4 regions of the Telluria sp. Soil_C_11 genome follow, and region 4 is predicted to be linked to each of the others. Evidence: predicted binding sites of a transcription regulator. Region 4 holds the regulator's gene; each other region holds the start of a gene.
What was found. Region 4 encodes sigma-54, which starts transcription at its own class of promoters, with help from an activator protein. Its sites were predicted from a motif close to TGGCANGNAANCTGCTTT; they were not measured.
Positions count from the first base shown of each region.

Region 1: AC3A6M_RS21725 (TldD/PmbA family protein) is a predicted target of sigma-54. The motif match lies at 1,446-1,463, and genes of this name have one in related genera.
Region 2: AC3A6M_RS06300 (ANTAR domain-containing response regulator) is a predicted target of sigma-54. The motif match lies at 3,859-3,876, and genes of this name have one in related genera.
Region 3: prpB (methylisocitrate lyase) is a predicted target of sigma-54. The motif match lies at 3,091-3,108, and genes of this name have one in related genera.

Region 1 is NZ_JBDGIN010000019.1:30,885-36,492, forward strand. Features, by position in the region: gene AC3A6M_RS21725 (TldD/PmbA family protein) at 1-1,337, opposite strand, end outside; gene AC3A6M_RS21730 (class I SAM-dependent methyltransferase) at 1,671-2,450, shown strand; gene AC3A6M_RS21735 (S1C family serine protease) at 2,537-4,072, shown strand; gene AC3A6M_RS21740 (hypothetical protein) at 4,075-5,013, shown strand; gene AC3A6M_RS21745 (serine hydrolase) at 5,161-5,608, opposite strand, start outside.
Region 2 is NZ_JBDGIN010000003.1:162,549-168,156, forward strand. Features, by position in the region: gene nirB (nitrite reductase large subunit NirB) at 1-387, opposite strand, end outside; gene AC3A6M_RS06290 (MFS transporter) at 400-1,695, opposite strand; gene AC3A6M_RS06295 (CmpA/NrtA family ABC transporter substrate-binding protein) at 1,973-3,103, opposite strand; gene AC3A6M_RS06300 (ANTAR domain-containing response regulator) at 3,219-3,848, opposite strand; gene AC3A6M_RS06305 (hypothetical protein) at 4,039-4,278, shown strand; gene AC3A6M_RS06310 (hypothetical protein) at 4,296-4,439, shown strand; gene AC3A6M_RS06315 (S9 family peptidase) at 4,604-5,608, shown strand, end outside.
Region 3 is NZ_JBDGIN010000010.1:161,932-167,539, reverse strand. Features, by position in the region: gene acnD (Fe/S-dependent 2-methylisocitrate dehydratase AcnD) at 1-312, opposite strand, end outside; gene AC3A6M_RS17535 (N-acetyltransferase family protein) at 309-827, opposite strand; gene prpC (bifunctional 2-methylcitrate synthase/citrate synthase) at 951-2,132, opposite strand; gene prpB (methylisocitrate lyase) at 2,153-3,043, opposite strand; gene AC3A6M_RS17520 (cation acetate symporter) at 3,353-5,005, opposite strand; gene AC3A6M_RS17515 (DUF485 domain-containing protein) at 5,011-5,361, opposite strand; gene prpR (propionate catabolism operon regulatory protein PrpR) at 5,521-5,608, shown strand, end outside.
Region 4 is NZ_JBDGIN010000006.1:206,273-211,880, forward strand. Features, by position in the region: gene AC3A6M_RS12660 (enoyl-CoA hydratase/isomerase family protein) at 1-1,008, opposite strand, end outside; gene hpf (ribosome hibernation-promoting factor, HPF/YfiA family) at 1,107-1,469, opposite strand; gene AC3A6M_RS12670 (RNA polymerase factor sigma-54) at 1,542-3,032, opposite strand; gene lptB (LPS export ABC transporter ATP-binding protein) at 3,036-3,824, opposite strand; gene lptA (lipopolysaccharide transport periplasmic protein LptA) at 3,821-4,399, opposite strand; gene lptC (LPS export ABC transporter periplasmic protein LptC) at 4,428-5,036, opposite strand; gene AC3A6M_RS12690 (KdsC family phosphatase) at 5,050-5,583, opposite strand; gene AC3A6M_RS12695 (KpsF/GutQ family sugar-phosphate isomerase) at 5,583-5,608, opposite strand, start outside.

The DNA of each region.
Region 1 (5,608 bases), on a different contig from region 4:
ACGATGTAGATGCCCTTCTTGATATCCTTGACCATCTCGTCCGGGGTCAGCTTCTTCTTGCCCGCCTGGAGCGAGGTGTTCGGCATGCGCTGGAACTGCACGTTGCTCCAGCTGTCCGCGTACGAGCAGCCGTCCGATTCGGTCTTGCCGATGATGTGGGCCTGGTCGCGGGTGGCCTGGTAGCTGACCAGGATGCCGTCCTTGATGATGTCCCAGCGCTTGCACTTGACGCCTTCGTCGTCGTAGCCGACGTTGCCGAGCGAGCCCGGGGTGGTCTTGTCGGCCACGATGTTCACCAGCGGCGAACCGTAGTTGAATTTCTTCGATTCCCACTTGTCGAGGGTGGCGAAGCTGGTGCCGGCGTAGTTGGCCTCGTAGCCCAGCACGCGGTCCAGTTCCGTCGGGTGGCCGACCGATTCGTGGATCGTCAGCCACAGGTGTTCCGGCGAGAGCATCAGGTCGTACTTGCCCGGAGTGACCGACTTGGCGGTCAGCTTGCGCTTGGCGTCGCGGCCGGCGGCGCGCGCGTCCTCGACGATGTCATATGACTTGGTGTACAGCGTGGCGACGCCACCGGCGGCCTTGATCTTGTCTTCCTTGCGCGCGGCCAGGTATTCGTAGCCCATGCCGACCGGCGCCGACAGGCCCTGGCGCGAACGGAACTTGCCGGTGGCCTTGTCGACCGCGGTGGCGGTCAGCGGCGCCCACAGGCGCTGGATGTCCTGGTCGATGTAGGAACCGTCGGTGGAGGCGAAATACTTCTGCTGGTTCACCTGGAATAGCATCGACTGCATGAAGTTGGCGCCGCCGTCCATGCCGGCCTTGTTGGCCGCGATCAGCAGCTCGGCCTTCTCCTTGATCGGCACCGTGCGCCAATCTTTCACTACCGGCGTCGCCCACGACACCTCGCCCACGCCTTTCACCGGCGCGAGCTGCACCGGCTCGGACTGCAGCCTGGCGTTGGCCTTGGCAATCGCCACCGCCTGGCGCGCCGCGCCGGCCACGCCGTCCGGGGTCATGTCGTTGGTGGCGGCGAAGCCGTAGGCGCCGTTGCAGATCACGCGCACGCCGATGCCGGCCGACTCGGTGTTGACCACGTTCTCGACGTTCAGGTCGCGGGTGATCACGTACTGGTTGAGGTAGCGGCCGATGCGCACGTCGCAGTAGCTGGCGCCGGCCTTGGTGGCGGCGCCCAGCGCCGTATCGGCCAGCATTTTCTTGGCCGCGACCGGCATCGGCTTGAGCAGCTCTTCGGCCGCGATCGCGCGGCCGAAGACGGGCACCAGCATCGAGCCGAAAGCCAGGCCGCTGATGTTGAGGAAGGTACGGCGTTCCATGACGTCTCCTGTGTTGGACAGTGGTCCGGCGGGCGGACCGCTCTAGTTGTACTGCGCCTGTGCTTCTTATTTATCTGCTGAACCATATCAGCAGTTAAACTTTTTGAATAGGCAATCTTTATGCCAAGCGCCTGAGGGCGTTCGACATCCCCGGGCCATAGCGGATTGCCAAAGCAGTGTCCGGCCGCTTCGTGTCCGCCCCTGTCCGGACAGTGTCCGCGCGGACGCGTTTGATACATATATAATATTTACTTGACGACAACTATGCACTGGCCGATGATCGGCGGACGGCACGGCACGACGCCGCTGCCTTACCGACATGGAGAGCGACACATGAAACGATTCATCCTGGCCGCACTGCTGGCTGGCGGCCTGGCCGGCACTGCGCTGGCCGCCAGCCAGACCGACGACGCCCAACTGCGTGCGGCAATCGCAGGCAGCCACCGCAGCAGCGCCAACGTGGCGCGCGACGCCTGGCGCCATCCTTACGACACGCTGACTTTCTTCGGCATCAAGCCGACCATGACGGTGGTCGAATTGCTGCCGGAAGGCGGCTGGTACACCGAGATCCTGGCGCCCTACCTGCGCCAGGACGGCAAGCTGATCAGCGCCGGCGCCATCTCCAGGACGTTGCTGGAGTCCAACCCGGCGGTGTATGACAAGGTCGTACGGGGCGGCTTCAGTCCGGCAAAGGCCATCTACAACTTCGCCCCGCCAAACAGCGTCGACATGGTGCTCACCTTCCGCAACGTGCACAACTTCGTCGAGCTGGGCGACGACAAGGTCAAGGAAATGTTCAAGGCCATCTACACGAGCCTGAAGCCGGGCGGCGTGCTGGGCGTGACCGATCACCGCCTGCCGGAATCGATGCCCCAGGACGCCAAGGCAACCAGCGGCTACATCCACGAGTCCTACGTGATCAGGATGGCGGAAAGCGCTGGTTTCAAGCTGGCGGCCAAGTCCGAGATCAACGCCAATCCGAAGGACAAGGCCGACCACAAGGGCGGTGTCTGGGCGCTGCCGCCGACCCTGACCAACCGCGACGAGGACCGCCAAAAATACCAGGCCATCGGCGAGAGCGACCGCATGACGCTCAAGTTCGTGAAGCCCTGAATGTGACGCGGCGGTGAGTATTTGTGAACTTTCGCGCGGCCGCACGGTGTATAGTCAACCAGCATCTTTTTGAGTCAAAGAAACGCATGACATTTTCCCGTATCGCCGCCGCAGCCCTGCTCGCTGCCGCCAGCCTCGCCGCCCAGGCGCAGGACACCGACGCCAAGGCCGCACCCACCGCGCCCGCCATCTCCTCGCGGGTCGAACGTTCGGTCGTCAAGATCTTCTCGACCTTGCGCCGCCCCGACCCGTACAAGCCGTGGACCAAGGCCACGCCGCAGGACGTCACCGGCTCGGGCGTGATCATCGAGGGCAAGCGCATTCTCACGAATGCCCACGTGGTCGGCTATGCCAGCCAGGTGCAGGTCCAGGCCAGCGAGGACGGCGACAAGGTCGGGGCCACGGTGGTGGCGGTGGCGCGCGGCATGGACCTCGCCCTGCTCAAGCTCGACGACGAGTCTTTCTTCGACAAGCACCCGGCGCTGCCGCGCGCCAGCGTGCTGCCGGACGTGCGCGAGCAGGTGTTCGCCTACGGCTATCCGGTCGGCGGCAACTCGCTGTCGATCACCAAGGGCATCGTCTCGCGCGTCGAATTCGTCCCCTACGGCTTCGGCAACGCTGGCCTGCGGGTGCAGATCGACGCCCCGATCAACCCCGGCAACAGCGGCGGCCCGGTGATCGCCGGCGACCGCATGATCGGCCTGGCCTTTTCCGGTATCGCCGGGGCCAACAACATCGGCTACGTGATCCCGAACGAAGAGATCGAGCTGTTCCTGAGCGACATCGCGGACGGCCGCTACGACGGCAAGCCGCTGCTGCTCGAGAGCATACAGACGCTGGAAAACCCGGTCCTGCGCCAGTACCTCAAGCTCGACAAGTCGGTCGAAGGCGCGGTCGTGCACCGCCCCCACAGCAACGACCCCAATTATCCGCTGAAGGAATGGGACGTCATCACCCGCATCGGCGACTATCCGGTCGATAACCAGGCCATGGTCAAGCTGGGCCCGAACCTGCGCGTGCGCTTCCAGTACCGCGTGCAGCAGGTCGCGAAGAACGGCAAGGTGCCGCTGACCGTGGTCCGCGGCGGCAAGACCCTGCAGGTGCAGGTACCGGTGGGCGGCCCGCGCCAGCTCCTGATCCCGGACCTGAACGGCGGCTACCCGTCCTACTTCGTGTACGGTCCGATCGTGTTCTCGCGCGCCACCTCCGAGTTCCTGTCCTCCGTGAGCGGCAATGCGGGGGCGCTGAACGCCCTCAGCTTCAACGGCAGCCCGCTGGTGACGCGCCGCGGCGAGGGGCCGGACGGCCAGCGCGAGGAACTGGTGGTCATCAGCTCGCCCTTCTTCCCGCACAAGCTGACGACCGGCTACAGCAACCGCTTCGGCGCCGTGGTGGAGTCGGTCAACGGCGTGCCGGTGCGCAGCCTGCGCCACCTGGTGGCCCTGCTGCGCGACCTGAAGGACGACCTGCTGGTGCTGCGTTTCGACCAGCGCGAAGGCGAGACCATGGTCCTGCCGCGCAAGGAGATGCAGGCCGCCACCGACAGCATCCTGTCCGACAACGGGATCCGCTCGCAGGGTTCGCCGGACATGATGGAAATCTGGAACGGCAAGAAGACCTGAACATGGCAAACCTGCAGCAGCGGAGCGCCCGCCTGCGCGCCGCCCTCGTGGCGGCCGCGGTGCTGGGCGCCGGCGCCGTTTCTTCGAACGCCTACGCCGCACCGGGCGCGCAGCCGGCGCCCGAGCAGCTGATGGCCCTGGCCTTCCCCGGCTGGGCCGACAGCCCCGCCGCGCATGTGCAGACCGTGTCGCTGCCCGCCCCGGCGCCGGGCGCCTTCCGTGACGGCTGGAACGCCGGCCAGGCGCGCGTGATCGCCGAACCCAAACTGGTGCTGCGCCTCGATCCCGGCCAGGTCATGCTGGTCGCCGGCCTGGCGCCGGCCGGCGAGGACGGCAAGCCGGCCGCAGGCCAGCTGACCCCGATGGCGCTGGCTTCCTACCGCTTCGAACAGCATGGCGCCAACTGGGTGCTGGCCGGCCACCAGGGCGTGTTCGCCTGGCGCGGCTTCAACGGCACGGCGCAGGTGCGCGCGGTCGCGCTGTCGGCGCAGCGCCAGGGCATCGGCGTCGAATACGGGAGCTGCTGGGATGGCTATTGCGGCACCTGGATGGCGCTGTATGAAGTGGACAAGGGCGCGGTGCGGCGCGAGCCGGCGGTCGAGATGGCGCTGTCCGGCTCGAATGCCGACAGCGCGATCGACTGCACGCGCCGCCTGCAGCCGCTGCTGAAGCCGCGCGCGCCGGAAGCGGCCCAGCTGGCGGCCTTCGCCCCCGAGGCCGGCCGCCCCGAGAGCCACGACTGCTACGCCATCGACAGCAGCTGGACCATCGATCCCTCGCGCGACCAGCCGGGAGACATCGTGGTCCGCTACCAGGGCGCGATGAGCCGCGCCGAAGCCTGGCTGGCCGCGCCGATGCCGGTCGACCAGCGCCAGGTGCTGCGTTATGGCAGCGGGAAGTATCGGGCGGTGTCGGGCTTTAATCCCGTGCCGCCGATCTGACCGTCGTTCCCGCGCACAGCCGTCGTTCCCGCGCACAGCCGTCGTTCCCGCGAATCTACCGTCGCCCCCGCGAAGGCGGGGGCCCAAGTTGCTTGTGTTTCGTTAGCTCATGCAAACTTGGGTCCCCGCCTGCGCGGGGACGACGGCTTACTTCTTCACCGGCGTGAAATTCAAATCCTGGAAGTCGTAGCTGAAATCGGTCTCGGTAGAAACCGGCTGCATCTTCATGCGCTCGATGCTGCCGTCCGGGTTCAGTGCGAAGGTCACGTAGGCGTCGGCGTTGAAGTTGCGCTCCTTCCAGCGCACGATGAAGGTGTCATGCTGGAAGTGCTCCAGCTCCCCGGTCAGGTCCGGCGTGCGCGACAGCGACAGCACCTGCTTGCCGCCGACGTGCTTGATGGTGGCGATGCCGTACCACGGATCCTGGTAGTCGCCGTCGTAGGCGGTGCGCGGCAGCGACGGCTGGGACTTTGCGGTGCGCGCGGCGCCGGTCCTGGCCAGGCGCGCCTTTTCCTTGGCGTGCATCTCTTCGTCGACCGCGGCGACGGCGCCGATCCAGTCGGTCTTGTCGTCCCTGTCCACCAGGCGGCCCAGC
Region 2 (5,608 bases), on a different contig from region 4:
TTCGATGGTGCGGTAGACGAAGCAGCCGGCGCGCTCGCGGCCTTCCACCGGCGGCACGAAGGGAGACGATCCGGTGGCGAACACCAGCTTGTCGTAGCCCAGCACTTCGCCGCCGGCCAGAAGCACGGTCTTTGCGGCGCGGTCGACCGCCACCGCCTTCGCGTTCAGTTTCAGCTTGACGCCGCTGCGCCCGAAGAAGCCTGGCGCCACCAGCGACAGCGCGTCGGCGCTGCGGCCGGCAAAGAACTCCGACAGGTGCACCCGGTCGTAGGCCGGGCGCGGCTCTTCGCACAGCACGGTCACGTCGAAGCCATGGCCGGCGTCGCCGCACAGGGTTTCGAGGAATTTGTGGCCCACCATGCCGTGGCCGATGACGATCAGTTTCATGATGCTTGTTCCTTAAGCTGCGGCCGGCGCCGGGGTTTCGGTGACGGCGGCGCCGAAGCGCACGCCGATCGCGCACAGGCTCGATGCCAGCACGGCGCCGCCGAGGACGAACAGGGTCTGGCGCACGTCGCCGGTGCCCTTCATGAGGAAGCCGGCCAGCACCGCGCCGACGTTGCCGCCCGCGCCGACGATGCCGGCCACGCCACCCAGGGCCTTGCGGCTCACGAAGGGCACCAGCGCGTAGGTGGCGCCGCACGCCATGTGGGTGCACAGGCCGAAGGACAGCATCGCGACGATCGCCGCGGCCACGCTGGCGGTCTGCGAGAACCACAGCAGGCCCAGGCCCTCGCCCACCATCAGGATGAACAGCAGGTTGACGCGGCTGTTCAGGCTGCCTTTCGCGGCGGCCTTGTCGGACAGCCAGCCGCCCAGGGCGCGGGCGAACAGGGCCAGCAGGCCGAAGCTGCCGGCGGCCATGCCCGCTTCCTTCAGCGACAGCTTGAAGTGGTCGACGTAATAGACCGCGGCGACGTTGTGGATGAAGAGTTCGATGCCGAAACAGGCGCCGTAGGTCACGAACAGCAGCCACGCGCGGTAGTTGCGGCAGGCTTCCGCAAAACTGGCCCAGCCGCCCTTGCCGCCGGCTTCGAAGGGAATGCCGGCCGCGCGCAGCTCGGCGTAGTTCCCTTCCGGGCAGTCCTGGGTGAACTTCCAGTAGGCCACGGCCATGGCCAGCATCGCCACGCCCGGCACCAGCAGGGCCGCGCGCCAGCCCATGGTCTCGCTGACGCCCGCCATGACCACGGCGCTCGTCAAGAGCGGCATCAGGGCTTGCGCGGCGCCGCCGCCGCTGTTGCCCCAGCCGGCCGAGGCCGCGTTGGCGGTGCCGACCACGCGCGGGCCGAACATCACCGAGGTGTGGTACTGGGTGATCACGAAGCTGGCGCCGACCGCGCCGATCCCGAGGCGGAACAGCAGGAAGCTTTCATAGCTCTGGGCCATGGCCACGCCCAGCACGGGGATGGCGCCGATGGCGAGCAGGCCGGTATAGGTCTTGCGCGGGCCGAAGCGGTCGCACAGCGGGCCGACCAGCAGGCGCACGACGATGGTGATGGCGACGGCGGCGATGTTGATGTCGGCGATCTGCGCCATCGACAGGTGGAACTCGCCTTTGATGACCGGCATCAGCGGCGCGCAGGCGAACCAGGCGAAGAAGCAGACGAAGAAGGCCACCCAGGTCAGGTGGAAAGCACGCATTTGCGGCGTACTGAAGGAGAACAGCTTGATTGAATTTGCTTTGCCGGCCATGGTTCGCTCCCGATAAAAAAGAAAAGGCGCCCGCTGCCTGGCCGAACGCATGGGTGCATGGGTTCGGGTGCAGCGGACGCCGTTGTCCTGGTGTTCTGTCTACCTTCCGGGCCGCCGTTGGACCGGTGGATATGCATGGGATCGCCGTTGATCCGTGCAGGGAGTGTTTGCAAGAGCCGTGCCAGATGCCCTTTCCCCTGGCGCGCCGCAGCGCTAGCGGGGACTGCGCTTCATTGCGGTGCACCATGCGCGATAATGAGGCGCCGGCATGCACTGTTCATGAAGAGATATAAGCGGAAGGATTGCTGCCGTCCCAGACCTTGCCGTCCATCAGCACGGACGAGCGCAGCAGGCCGGCGGGCGCCGCCACGCCGGCCTGCGCGGCGGCTTCGCGGTACAGGCCGACCCGGTTGACGCGGGCGGCGACGGCCAGGTAGTCCGGATCGTCGCGCAGCAGGCCCCAGCGCCGGTGCTGGGTCATGAACCACATGCCGTCCGACAGCCAGGGAAAATTCGCCTCGCCGTCGGCGTGGAAGCGCAGCGGGTCCGGGTCGCGCCAGCGCCGGTCCATGCCGTCGTCATACCAGCCGTTCAGGCGCGCGGCGATCAGTTCGCGGCCGGCGTTCACATACGCCGGGCTGGCCAGCACCTCGGCGGCGGCATCGCGGTGCGCCGGCGAGGCGTCGAGCCAGCGCCCCGCTTCCAGCAGCGCCGCTACCAGCGCGCGGCAGGCGTGCGGATGGGCGTCGACGAAGGCGGCGGTGGCGCCCAGCGCCTTGCCGGGATGGTCGGGCCAGATGTCCTGGCTGGTGGCGACGGTGAAGCCGCCGCCGTCCAGCACCGCGCGCGCGCTCCACGGCTCGCCCGCGCAGAAGCCGTCGATGTGCCCGGCGGCCAGGCTGGCCGCCATCTGGCCCGGCGGGACGGTCGCCGCCTGGATGCCGCGCAGCGGATCGATGCCGCTCGCCGCCAGCCAGTAATACAGGAACATCGCGTGGTTCCCGGTCGGGAAAGTGTGGGCGAAGGTAAAGCGGCGGCGGCCGCGCAACATGTGGGCCGCCAGCGACGGCCCGTCGAGGACGCCCTGCTCCGCCAGCGCGCGCGACAAGGTGACGGCCTGGCCGTTGCGCGACAAATTCATCAGCACCGCCATCGGCACGGCGCGCGCACCGATGCCCATCTCGACCCCGTACACGAGGCCATACAGCACATGGGCGACATCGAGGCTGCCGTTGGCCAGGCGGTCGCGCATGCCCGACCACGAATGCTCGCGGCTGAGTTCGAGCTTGATGCCGTATTTTTCGTCCAGCCCGAGCACGGCGGCCATCACGAGCGGGGCGCAGTCGGTCAGCGGCATGAAGCCGGCGCGGATGATGGGGGTTTCGGGGCGGTCGGAGCCGATCAGCATATAAGGTCCTTAGCCGTCGTTCCCGGGCAGGCGGGAACCCAAGTTTGCTGGTGTTTCGGCAGCTCATGCAGAACTTGGATCCCCGCCTTCGCGGGGACGACGATACATACGTCAACTATAAAAGGTCTTCCACATCCAGAATCCGCTGCGCCACCTCACCCAGCTTCAACTTCCTGTTCATCGCCATGCTGCGCAGCTTCTGGTAAGCCTGCTCTTCGGTCAGCCCGCTGCGCGCCATCAGCACGCCCTTGGCGCGCTCGACCAGCTTGCGGTCGGCCAGCTGGCGGCGGGTGTCCGAGAGTTCGTCCAGCAGCCTGCGCTCGCGCTTGAAACGGGCCAGGGCCACGTCCAGCACCGGCTTCACGCGCTCGGGCAGCAGCCCCGCCACGATATAGGCCGAGACGCCGGCGCCGAGCGCGGCATCCATGCTGGACGGGTCCTGGTCGTCGGTGAACAGCACGATCGGACGCGGCGCGTCGCGGGTGGCGATCACGATGTGCTCGAGCACGTCGCGGGCGTCGGATTCGCTGTCGATGATGATCATGTCCGGCTGGATCTGGGCGATCCGCTCGGGCAGGAAGATATCGGCCGGCAGCGCGGCGACGATGTCGTAGCCCGATTCCAGCAGCCCGATGCGCAGCGCGGTGTTGCGCTGCGCTTGGGCGGCGGCCTGCTCGCCGCCGCATGGCGCGGTGTTGACCACGACGATACGAAGGCTGCGCTGGACGGGAGGTGGCGGTTTCATGCCTTGGGAATATGCAAGTTCCGGGCCAGACAGATATTTCCGAAACGCATAACCGAAGTAAGGACGAGCCACAGTTTAACGTCAAGAAACATTCACAATACTAATGGAGAACATCACGAAGTAAAAGTTCCCTTATGTCTGAAGTCTCCCTATACTGCACCGCAACAACTGAGATTTCACGGAGAACTTCATGAGCACCGCAACGATCACCCAGGCACAGGACAAAGGTCTGCGCCACCAATTTGCCGACAGCATCGCCCGGATCCGCGAATTCGCGATCGAACTGTTCGTCGCCCATGGCGGCTGGTTCGTACAGGACGCCGACCGCAGCGCCCGGAAGAGCCGCCGCGAGCTGCTGTCGCTGGCCGCCGCCGCCGAATCCCACAGCCCTTCGCTGTCGGCCGAACTGCGCCACCTCGCTTCCAAATAATTGACAAGGACACCATCATGACCCCAGTCGAATACATCACCGTCGGCATCTCGGCGCTGGCCATCGTCACCCGCATCGTGTTCTTCATCCGCAACCCGTCCGTGACCACCCCGACGGAACTGTGGATGACCGAACAGCCGCAATTCAAGGAAGTCGGCTAAGCATCACCATCCAGTCGCTACTGTTCTCCACGCCCGGCATTGGCCGGGCGTTGTCGTTTACGGCGCCGTACGTACGCAGGCGCGCGACGCCCGCGGCGAGAATCCACACAGCATGCTTGTCGGCTGAGCTAGAATGCTTTTTTGCAATTTCTCTCTGACACGCGATGCGCCTTCCCGTTTACGCTTCTCTCGCCGTCCTGGCTGCCCTGCTGGCCCTGCCCGTTGCCGCCTCGACGCCCATCACCCTCGACCAGGCCATGGCCCATCCCGACTGGATCGGCACTCCCGTGGAAACCGCATGGTGGAGCTGGGACGGCAAGCAGGTCCTGTACAAGCAAAAGCGCACCGGTTCGCCGCTGCGCGACATCTACCAGACCGGGGCCCAGTCCGGCCTGAACAAGGCCCGCAAGGTCGAGGATGCGGAACTGGCCAGGCTGGACGGCGCGCTGGTGGTCTACAACCGCGAGCGCACCCGCGCCGCCTTCATCCGCAACGGCGACCTGTTCGAGCGCGACCTCAAGAACGGCGAGCTGGTGCAGATCTCGCGCAGCAGCGGCGTCGCCATCAACGCGGTGCAGTATTCCGCCGACGGCCGCAGCGTGCAGTTCCGCATCGGCGACGACTGGGCCACCTGGGACCGCGCCAGCCGCCTGGTGTCGCCGATCGCCGTGGCGCGCGCGGCCAAGGAGCCGGGCGCCCAGGAGCCGGATGCGCTGCGCGACATGCAGCTGCGCCTGATCGCCACCCTCAAGCGCCAGAAGATTGATCGCGACGCCAACCGCGCACGCGCGGAGGAAGAACGCCGCGCCGACCCGACCCGCGCCCCGGCCCCGATCTACCTGGGCGACAAGCTGTCGATCGCCGCCACCCACCTGTCGCCGGACGGCCGCTGGCTGCTGGTCGTGACCGGTCCGAAGGATGGCGGCGACAAGGGCCGCGTCGGCAAGATGCCGCGCTACGTGACCGAGTCCGGCTACGAAGAAACCTCGGACGAGCGCACCCGCGTCGGCCGCAACAGCCCGCACCCGCACGGCCTGAAGCTGGTCAACCTGCTCACCCGCGAGGTGAAGGACCTGTCCTTCGACGTCCTGCCGGGCGTGAACGCCGACCCGCTGGCCGCCATGCGCGCCGAACGCAAGCTCGATCCGCTCAAGGGCAACCGCGCCGTG
Region 3 (5,608 bases), on a different contig from region 4:
ATTGCCGCCCTGCTGGGCGATGGCGTCGCGCAGGCCGGCCAGGTCGACCAAGGCGGTCTGCCCGAGGATGTCGTGGCAGACCACGCGCGCCGGGAACCACGGGAAGTCGAGGTCGCGCTTGCGCTCGATGAGCTGCTTCAGCGAAGGAACCAGTGCAACCGGCTCGCAGCGGCGCACCAGGTTCTCGGCCAGCACGCGCGAGGTGTACGGCAGGCCGTCCCAGGCGCCCGGCTGGATCTCTTCGACCGCGGCCTTGGCGTCGAAGTAGTGCACGTTCGTCCCATGCAGGGGTTTGCGGTATTGGCTGTTCATGATGTCTGTGGATCTAATATTAGTTGGCGGTGCTGCTTGGCGTAGTAGCGCCCGTCGTGCAGGAAGGCGTCCGGCTCGAGGCCGAACTGCCGGAATCCGAAGGCGTCGTACAGGCGCTCGGCGCGCGTATTGCCCTCGTGGACCGTCAGCGTGAGCTGGCGGATGGTGCCAAGTGAGCGGGCGAATTCGATCAGATGAGCGACCAGGCTCCGGCCTATGCCTTGTCGCTGGCGTTCCGGGTCGACCACCAGCGCGTTCAGGCTGGCCGAGTGACGGATCTTGCTGCCCTCCTGCGTGCGCAGGCAGACCGCGCCGACCAGCGTGCTTCCTTCGAAGGCGCCGAACCAGTACTCCCCTTCTTTCGCCAGGCGCTTTTCGGCCCAGGACAAGGGCTGCTTCGATGCCTCTTCATGGTCCGGCCGGAAGGCGTGCGGGAAGGCGCGCAGGCCGGCCAGGCGCAGGGTGCGGTAGGCGGTTGCGTCGGCGGGGTTGAGCTGGCGGATGGTCAGGTTCATCATTTTCTCCGTCGTCCCCGCGAAGGCGGGGATCCAAGTTCTGCAAGAGTTATCGACTGCTTTTCAAACTTGGGTTCCCGCCTGCGCGGGAACGACGGTGTGTTGGTTCAACCGTTCGCGGGCTTACTTACGCTCCGCCAGCGGCACGAACTTCAGGTCCTCCGGACCGACATAATTGGCGCTCGGACGAATGATCTTGTTGTCGATCCGCTGCTCGATGATGTGCGCCGACCAGCCCGAGGTGCGCGCGATCACGAACAGCGGCGTGAACATCGCGGTCGGCACGCCCATCATGTGGTACGAGACGGCCGAGAACCAGTCCAGGTTCGGGAACATCTTCTTCACTTCCCACATCACCGATTCCAGGCGCTCGGCGATGTCGAACATCTTCATCGAGCCGGCGCTGGCCGACAGCGTGCGGGCGACTTCCTTGATCACCTTGTTGCGCGGGTCCGCGATCGTGTACACCGGGTGGCCGAAGCCGATCACGACTTCCTTGTTGGCGACGCGGTTGCGGATGTCGGCTTCGGCTTCGTCCGGGTTCTCGTAGCGCTTCTGGACTTCGAACGCGACCTCGTTGGCGCCGCCGTGCTTCGGGCCGCGCAGCGCGCCGATCGCGCCGGTGATGGCCGAGTAGATGTCGGAACCGGTGCCGGCGATCACGCGGCCGGTGAAGGTCGAGGCATTGAACTCGTGCTCGGCGTACAGGATCAGCGAAGTGTGCATGGCCTTGACCCACTCCTCCGGCGGCTTGGTACCGTGCAGCAGGTGCAGGAAATGGCCGCCGATCGAGTCGTCGTCGGTCTCGACCTCGATGCGGCGGCCAGCATGGCTGAAGTGGTACCAGTACAGCAGCGCCGAACCCAGCGATGCCATCAGGCGGTCGGCGATGTCGCGCGCGCCCGGGATGTTGTGGTCGTCCTTTTCCGGCAGGGTGCAGCCCAGCACCGAGACGGCGGTGCGCATCACGTCCATCGGATGCGAGGCGGCCGACAGCGCTTCCAGCGCGGACTTCACCGCTTGCGGCAGGCCGCGCAGCATCTTCAGCTTGGCCTTGTAGCCGCGCAGTTCGGCTTCGGTCGGCAGCTTGCCGTGCACCAGCAGGTAGGCGATTTCTTCGAATTCGGAGGTGTCGGCCACGTCCAGGATGTCGTAGCCGCGGTAGTGCAGGTCGTTGCCGGAGCGGCCCACCGAGCACAGTGCGGTATTGCCGGCGGCGACGCCGGACAGGGCGACGGATTTCTTCGGCTTGAAGGTCGAAGGTTCAGCTTTTGATGCGTCGTTCGGTTTGGTCTGGTCGGTCATATCGTGGTCTCCGTAGGCGGTTATTTGGCTTTGTTCTGGGCAAACAGGGCGTCCAGTTTCTGCTCGAAGCTGTGGTAGTCGATGCGGTCGTACAGCTCGGCGCGGGTCTGCATGGTGTCGACCACGTTCTTCTGGGTGCCGTCGCGGCGGATCGCTTCGTACACGTTCTCGGCGGCCTTGTTCATGGCGCGGAAGGCCGACAGCGGGTACAGCACGATGTCGACGTCGGCGCCCTTCAGCTCTTCGACGGTGAACAGCGGGGTCGCGCCGAACTCGGTGATGTTGGCCAGGATCGGCACCTTGACCGCCTTCTTGAACCGGGCGTACATCTCGAGGCTGGTGATCGCTTCCGGGAAGATCATGTCGGCGCCGGCTTCGACGCAGGCGACGGCGCGTTCGACGGCCTTGTCCAGGCCCTCGACGGCCAGGGCGTCGGTGCGCGCCATGATCACGAAGTTGTCGTCGGTGCGGGCGTCGACGGCGGCCTTGATGCGGTCGACCATCTCGCCCTGGCTGACGATCTCCTTGCCCGGGCGGTGGCCGCAGCGCTTGGCGCCGACCTGGTCTTCGATGTGGCAGGCGCCGGCGCCGGCCTTGATCAGCGAGCGCACGGTGCGCGCCACGTTGAAGGCCGACGAGCCGAAGCCGGTATCGATGTCGACCAGCAGCGGCAGGTCGCACACGTCGGTGATACGGCGCACGTCGATCAGCACGTCTTCCAGGCCGGAGATGCCGAGGTCGGGCAGGCCCAGCGAGCCGGCCGCCACGCCGCCGCCCGACAGGTAGATCGCGCGATAGCCGGCGCGCTTGGCCAGCAGGGCGTGGTTGGCGTTGATCGCGCCGATCACCTGCAGCGGGTGTTCTTCCTGCACGGCCTGGCGGAATTTCGCGCCTGCGGAGAGTTGGCTCATGTCCTGTTACCTTTCAATGATGCGTTGACGGGAATATGGCGAGAAACAATGCAAACGGCGTGCCAGGCCGGAAAGCGGCGCCCTGCCCCATGTTTTCAAGGACTTGCGGCCGCCTCCGTCACGCAGGCCGGCACTGGCGCTTCAGGAATGTTTCATTGTGAAACATCGCGCTGCAACAGGCAAGCCATGACCCGTTCCACTCCTGCGCGGCGCGACGATCGCGCCGGACCTCATCGGCCGCCCTCCTCTCCATGAAAAAACCCGAAAGCCGGAGACCGGCTTTCGGGTTCAGTGTACAGCGGCGCAGGTTCAGTGTGCCGATGCGGCAGCAGCACCGATACCGGTCTCCGAACGCACTTCCTGCGCCTCGAAGCCGGCCTTGTCGATGGCCGCGCGCGGGCTCTTGTCGGTGACCGAGAACAGCCACACGCCGACGAAGCCGACGATCATCGAGAACAGGGCCGGCGAAGTGTACGGGAAGATCTCGGCCTTGTTGTGGAAGACGTCGACCCACACCGATTTCGACAGCACGGTCAGGATCACGGCGGTGGCCAGGCCCAGGAAGCCGCCGATGGTCGCGCCGCGGGTGGTGCACTTGCTCCACAGGACGGACATGAACAGCACCGGGAAGTTGGCCGAGGCCGCGATCGCGAAGGCCAGCGAGACCATGAAGGCCACGTTCACGGTTTCGAACACATAGCCCAGCGCCACGGCGATGATGCCGAGGACGATGGTGGTAATCTTCGACACGCGCAGTTCGCTGCCCGGGGCCGGCTGGCCCTTCTTGACCACGGTCGCATAGATGTCGTGCGAGACGGCCGAGGCGCCCGACAGGGTCAGGCCGGCCACCACCGCGAGGATGGTGGCGAAGGCCACGGCCGAGATGAAGCCGAGGAAGATATCGCCGCCGACCGCGCTGGCCAGGTGCACGGCCGCCATGTTGTTACCGCCGAGGAGCTTGCCGGCGGCGTCCTTGAAGGCCGGGTTGGTACCGACCAGCACGATCGCGCCGAAGCCGATGATGAAGGTCAGGATGTAGAAGTAGCCGATCCAGGTGGTGGCCCACAGCACCGACTTGCGCGCTTCCTTGGCGCTCGGGACGGTGAAGAAGCGCATCAGGATGTGCGGCAGCCCGGCGGTGCCGAACATCAGCGCCATGCCGAAGGAGATGCCGGAGATCGGGTCCTTGATGAAGTTACCCGGGCCCATGATCGAGATGCCCTTGCTGTGCACGTCGACGGCCTTGGCGAACAGCGCTTCCGGGCTGAAGTCGTACATGGCCAGCACCGAGAACGCCATGAAGGAGGCGCCCGCCAGCAGCATCACTGCCTTGATGATCTGCACCCAGGTGGTGGCGGTCATGCCGCCGAACAGCACGTAGACCATCATCAGCACGCCCACCAGCACCACGGCGACGCCGTAGTCCAGGCCGAACAGCAGCTTGATCAGCTGGCCGGCGCCGACCATTTGCGCGATCAGGTAGAACAGCACGGTCACCAGGGTGCCGGAGGCGGCGAACATGCGCACCGGCTTCTGGGCGAAGCGGTAGGCGGCGACGTCGGCGAAGGTGAAGCGGCCCAGGTTGCGCAGGCGCTCGGCCATCAGGAAGGTGATGACGGGCCAGCCGACCAGGAAGCCGATCGCGTAGATCAGGCCGTCGAAGCCATTGGCGAACACGGCGGCCGAAATGCCCAGGAAGGACGCGGCCGACATGAAGTCGCCGGCGATCGCCAGGCCGTTCTGGAAGCCGGTGATGCCGCCGCCGGCGGTGTAGAAGTCGGACGCCGAGCGGGTGCGCGCGGCGGCCCACTTGGTGATGAACAGGGTGAAGATGACGAAGGCCGCGAACATCGTGATCGCGGTCCAGTTGGTGGCCTGCTTGGTGGCCTGGCCCAGGTCGGGCGCGGCGATGGCGGCGTTGGCGGCGGCCAGCAAGGCCAGTGCGCAAGCGTGTCGGATCATGGCTTTCATGCGCGCACCTTTTGCTTGATCGGCGTGGCGCCGGAATCGCCGGCTGCGGCGTTGCGCTGGATCGCATCGGTCAGCGCGTCGAATTCGCTGTTGGCGCGGCGCACGTAGATGCCGGTCACGACCACCGTGAACAGGATCACGAACAGGCCCAGGGGCACGCCCCAGGACATCACGCCCGCGCCGATGCGGGCGCCCATGAATTCCTTGTCGAAGGCGTTCAGGCAGGTGAAGCCGTAATACACGATCATCACGGCCCAGGTCAGCATCCAGCCGTAGCGGGAGCGGGTCTTGACCAGCTTCTGGTAATTCGGGTCGCTCTTGACCCGTTGTACGACGTCTTGTTCCACTGTTTGTCTCCAATACTTTTAATGATGCCTTTTTGGTACAGGCTGGTAGCGATGCTATGAGGGTTGCCTTACCCAATTCTTACGACTGTTACGGAAATTAACGGTCAATACGATGTTTCACGCTGAAACGTCGGGTGCACATTGCGCTACACTTGCAACATGAGCCATCCCGCCCGCACGCCGCACGACAGCATCGACAAGCCCGTGATCTGGACCGTTTCGGTCTCGCGCCTGTCCGACCTGTTCC
Region 4 (5,608 bases):
CGCGTCCAGCGTCGGCGGATTCCACTTCGGCGCATTGTCCTTGTCGATCACCAGCGCGCGCACGCCTTCCAGCACTTCGCCGTGTTCGAAGTTGCGGCGCACCAGCGAGCGTTCCATGCGCAGGCAGCCGGCCACGTCCATCGTGGCGCCGCGCACCAGCATCTCGCGCGTCACGCACATCATCAGCGGCGAACGCTGGCGCATGGCCGCCAGGGCCTTCTGCGCGAATGGATGGTCGTCGCCCTCCAGCGAGGCCATCACGGCCTGCACGGACGATGCACCGAAATGCCTGTCGACCAGCGCGCGCCGGGCCTGCAGTTCGCTGGCCCCTGCCTGCGATGCGAACGGCGCCGCGAAGGCGCGGATCGCGGCCGGCAGCTGCGCGCCCGGCGTCGCGGCGATCAGTTCCTGCAGCGCCGGCAGTTGCGCGGCGGGGACGAACACATCGGCCAGGCCGACATACAGCGCATCGGCGGCGCCGATGGTGAGGCCGGTCAGGCCCAGGTACATGCCGAGCGCGCCCGGCGCGTGCGACAGGAAGTGGCTGCCGCCGACGTCCGGGAACAGGCCGATGTTCACCTCGGGCATGGCCATCTTCGTGCGCTCGGTCACGATGCGCAGGCCGCTGCCCGGGCCGCCCTGGGCGATGCCCATGCCGCCGCCCATCACGACGCCATCCATCAAGGAGATGTAGGGCTTCGGATAGAAATGGATCAGGTGGTTCAGTGCGTATTCTTCGGTAAAGAAGTCTTCCAGCAAGGCACTGCCGCCCGTGGGCGTGGCATGCCCGGCCTGGTGGAAAAAGCGGATGTCGCCGCCCGCGCACAGGGCCTTGTCGCTGGTGCTCTTGACAACGACGGCGTCGACGCCCGCATCGTCGCGCCAGGCCAGCAGGGCCTCGGTGAGGGCGCGCACCATCTCCAGCGACAGCGAGTTCAGGGCCTTGGGACGGTCCAGGGTAATGTTGCCGGTGCCGTTCGCCACCCGGGTCTGCACGTATTCGCTCATGTTTTATTGTTTGAAAAGGAAAACGGCATTCTAGCGCGCAAAAAACGAAAAGGGCGCCAATGCGCCCTTTGCCTACCTGTGCTGTGCCGGCGGAATCGTCACGCTGCGGCGGCAGCTTCTTCTCCCCCTTCGTTGGCCATGCGTTTCAGCGGAGTGTTACTGTGATCCTGCAGCATCTGCTTGTACTTCTGGACTTGCCTGTCGAGTCGGTCCATCAGCATGTCGATCGCGGCGTACAGGTCATGCGCGGCGCTCGCGACGTGAACGATCTTCCCGGCAACGCGCAAGTTGATCTCGGCCTTCTGGCGTTTTTCTTTCTCGGTGAGATTGTCTATGCAGAGGATGACGTGGGAGTCGATCACTTGATCGAAATGGCGGGTGATGCGTTCGAGCTTGTTCTGTACGTATTCTCGGATTGCTGGGGTTACATCGAGATGATGTCCGCTGATAGTGAGATTCATACACACTCCTTTGAAGATGCGCCGCCTGTCATGCGCACATCGCGCTTCGGGCAGCGTTGTTGCAAGAGCTTGCTACAGGGATTTGCGAAGGCTGACGGGCGGGATCTTCAGCGCCTCACGGTATTTCGCGACCGTGCGGCGTGCGATAACCATTCCCTGTTCCCCCAGCATCTCCGCGATCTTGCTATCGGATAAAGGGTTCTTGGGGTCTTCTGCTCCTGTGAGTTGTACGATGAGAGCCCGGATCGCGGTCGAGGAGGCCTCTCCCCCTGCCTCGGTCGCGACGTGACTCCCGAAAAAGTACTTCAGCTCAAACATGCCGTGCGGCGTCAGCATGTATTTCTGAGTTGTGACGCGAGAAATTGTGCTCTCGTGTAGACCTAGTGTATCAGCTATCTCACGTAAAACAAGGGGCCGCATGGCAACCGCGCCATGGGAGAAAAAGTTGCGCTGCCGCTCGACAATAGCCTGGGCGACACGCAGGATCGTGTCGAAACGCTGGCGCATGTTCTTGATGAGCCACTTCGCTTCCTGCAGCTGCGCGGCCAGCTGCGACTCCGATTTCCCCTGCTTCATCAGGGCGGCGTACAGGCTGTTCACGCGCAGGCGCGGCATCACGTCCGGATTCAGTTGCACGCTCCAGCCATCCTTCGCGCGGCGCACGATCACGTCCGGCACCACGAAGTCGGAGACGTCGGCAGCGAAGGCCGCGCCCGGATGCGGGTTGCACTGGCGGATCACGGCCTGGGCTTCGCGCAGGTCCTCGTCGTCGCAATCGAGGGCCTTCTTCAGCTTGTTGAATTCGCGCTGCGCGAACCAGGTCAGGTAGCGTTCGACGATGGTCAGCGCCATGCGCCGCGTCACCATCGGCACGCCGGGCATGCGGCGGATCTGCAGCGCCAGGCATTCGGCGGCGCTGCGCGCGCCCACGCCGGGCGGGTCCATGCTCTGCACCAGCGCCAGCGCGGTGCGCAGTTCCTCGAACTCGATCTCCAGTTCGGGCGGCAGGCGCGCGTGCAGTTCGTCCAGCGATTCCTCGAGGTAGCCATTGTCGTCGAGGGTGTCGACGACGATCTCGACCAGTGCGCAGTCACGCGGCGAGATGCAGGTCAGGCGCACCTGTTCCATCAGGTGTTCGCGCAGCGAGACGGGGCTGGCTTCCAGCTGCGGGCGGCCGTCTTCTTCCTCGCCGCCGCTGCCGGAGCGGCCCGGTTCGCCCCAGTCCATCTCCTGCTCGCCGCCGCCGCTGTCGCCGGCGTCGTTGCCTTCCTGGCTGCCCTCGGCTTCGGCGCCGCCACCGCCCTCCTCGCCCTGGCCGGACGCGGGCGGCGCATCGGGCGTGGTCGAGGTCGACGCGCCATTGTTGATCGCGCCGTCGGCCAGCAGGCGCACGGAGCGGTCGAGCGGATCGTCGAGGCGTTCGAGCAGCGGGTTGTCGCTCAGGACCTGTTCGATCTCCTGGTGCAGCTCGAGAGTGGACAGCTGCAGCAGCCGGATCGACTGCTGGAGTTGCGGCGTCAGCGCAAGGTGCTGTGATGTCTTGAGTTGCAGCGTCTGTTTCATGGACTACATCCGGAAGTGTTCACCCAGGTAGACGCGGCGGACCGATTCGTTGGCGATGATATCGTCGGGACGACCGGATGCCAGTACCGCGCCCTGGTTGATGATGTAGGCGCGGTCGCAGATGCCGAGCGTCTCGCGTACGTTATGGTCGGTGATCAGCACGCCGATGCCGCGCTCCTTCAGGAAGCGCACGATGCGTTGGATCTCGATTACCGCGATCGGATCCACGCCGGCGAACGGCTCGTCCAGCAGCACGAAGCGCGGATCGGTCGCCAGCGCGCGCGCGATCTCGACGCGGCGCCGCTCGCCGCCCGACAGCGACAGCGCCGGGTTCTCGCGCAGCTTCTCGATCTGCAGTTCGGCCAGCAGCTCGTCGAGGCGTTCCTCGATGCGCGCCTTGCCCAGCGGCTTGCCGTTCTCGCGCTGCAGTTCCAGCACGGCGCGGATGTTCTCCTCCACCGTCAGCTTGCGGAACACCGAGGCTTCCTGCGGCAGGTAGGACAGGCCGAGCATGGCGCGGCGGTGGATCGGCAGGCTCGTGATGTCGGTGCCGTTGATCACGATGGAACCGGCGTCGGCCGGCACCAGGCCGACGATCATGTAGAACGAGGTGGTCTTGCCGGCGCCGTTCGGACCGAGCAGGCCGACCACCTCGCCGCAGGCGACCTGCAGCGAGACGTCGCGCACCACCAGGCGCTTGCCGTAGCTCTTCTGCAGTCCCTTGACGACCAGGGTGCTGCCGCCAGCGTGGGCGGCGGCGTCTGCGTCTGCGTCTGCGTGGACATCGATCATTGCTTGGCTGCTCCTGCCGGCTGCGCTGCCGGCGCCTGAGCGGGCGCACTGCGGCGCGGCGCGATGATGATGGTGCTGCGTCCGCCGCCCGGCTTGCTCTCGCCGCTGGCGTCGTTGTGCACGTTCGCCTGCTCGGTGCGGTTGTCGTAGGAGATGAAGGGACCGTTCACCTCGCTCGTCATGCGCTTGCCTTCGAGCTGCTTGACCACGGCGTTCGAGAACAGCTTGACCACCTCGGTGCGCTCGTCGTACTCGATGCGCTGGGCCTGGCCCTCGGTCCACAGGTCGGGGCCGCCGTCGCGCTTCTGGCGGAAGCTCGCGGTCTTGCCCGGCGCGGCCGTCAGCGTCAGCAGCATGTAGCCCTCCGGCGTTTCCTTCAGCACGGCCTTGTCCGACTTGATCAGCAGGGTGCCGCGCGTCAGCACCACGTTGCCGGTCAGGATACGGGTCTGGGTCGCTTCATCGATATGGCCGTCGTCGAAATCGATCTGGGCCTGCTTGAGGGAATCCGCCCGCTCGGCCGTAGCGGTCAGGCTTGCCAGCAAGAGCGCGGCGACAGCGAATATTTTTTTCATTGGATGCGAATCCTTTCAGGTTGTCCTGTCAGCGTGCGGCACGCGGCGGATAGATGATCCGGCCGCGCCCGCCCAGCGTCAGCTGTTGCGTGGCGTTGTTGGCGACCATGCCGACCCCGGTCACGGAGGCGGCCCCGAGCTTCATCTCGATCGGCCTGTCGGTCTTCGAGATCTCCTCGTCCGGCAGCACGGTCAGCGCTTCGGTGCGGATGCGCAGCGGCTGCGAGGTCGCGCTGCCCGGCCGCGAGATGTCGACGTTGCCGGCCAGGTCGATCTGGTTCTGGTCCTGGTTGACGTGGGCGGTGTTGGCCGTCATGGTCATGTGCGGATGGTCGGTGCTCATGCTCTGCACGACCGGCTTGTCGATCACCGAGGTGTTGTCGGCCGGGCGGTGGGTCAGGCGCTCGCCCGAGATCACGTAGCGCGGCTGGCCGGTTTCCGACATGCGCACGAAGCTGAAGTTGTCGATGATGTAGTCCGGATCGTTGCCCACGTTGACGTTCGGCCCCTGCGCGTCGCCGCGCATCACCTGCAGCAGCCAGAAGCTGCCGAAGGCGAAGAACACGCCCACCAGCATCAGGGCCAGCAGGCGCCAGCGGTGCGCGGTGCGCTTGTTGACGTAGGAGGTCGTCGCCATGGCTTGCGATGGATTATCCAAAATACGGAGCCAGTGCCTGTTCGTAGGTGCCCTGGGCGCGCATCACCATGTCGCAGACTTCGCGCACGGCGCCGCGTCCGCCCGGGTTCTTGGTGACGTAGTGGGCGCGGTACTGCACTTCCGGATGCCCGCTCGGCACCGTGACGGCAAAGCCGACGCGGGTGAACAGCGGCAGGTCGATCACGTCGTCGCCGATGTAGCCGCACTGCTCGGCCGTCACGCCGGTCTTTTCGAGCAGCTCGGCGAACGCGAGGCGCTTGTCGTGCTGGCCCTGGAACACGTGGGTGATCCCGAGGTCCGCCGCGCGTTTCACCACGATCGGCGAATTGCGCGCGCTGATGATGGCGGTCTGCACGCCGGTGCGGTTCAGCAGCTGGATGCCGAGGCCGTCCAGCACATAGAAGGTCTTGGTGACTTCGCCGTCCGGGCCGTAGGTCAGGCTGCCGTCGGTGAGGACGCCGTCGACGTCGAAGATCATGACTTTCACGCGCGCCGCGCGCTGTACATGTTCCAGCTGGGTCACCATCAGATCACCTTGGCGCGGGTCAGGT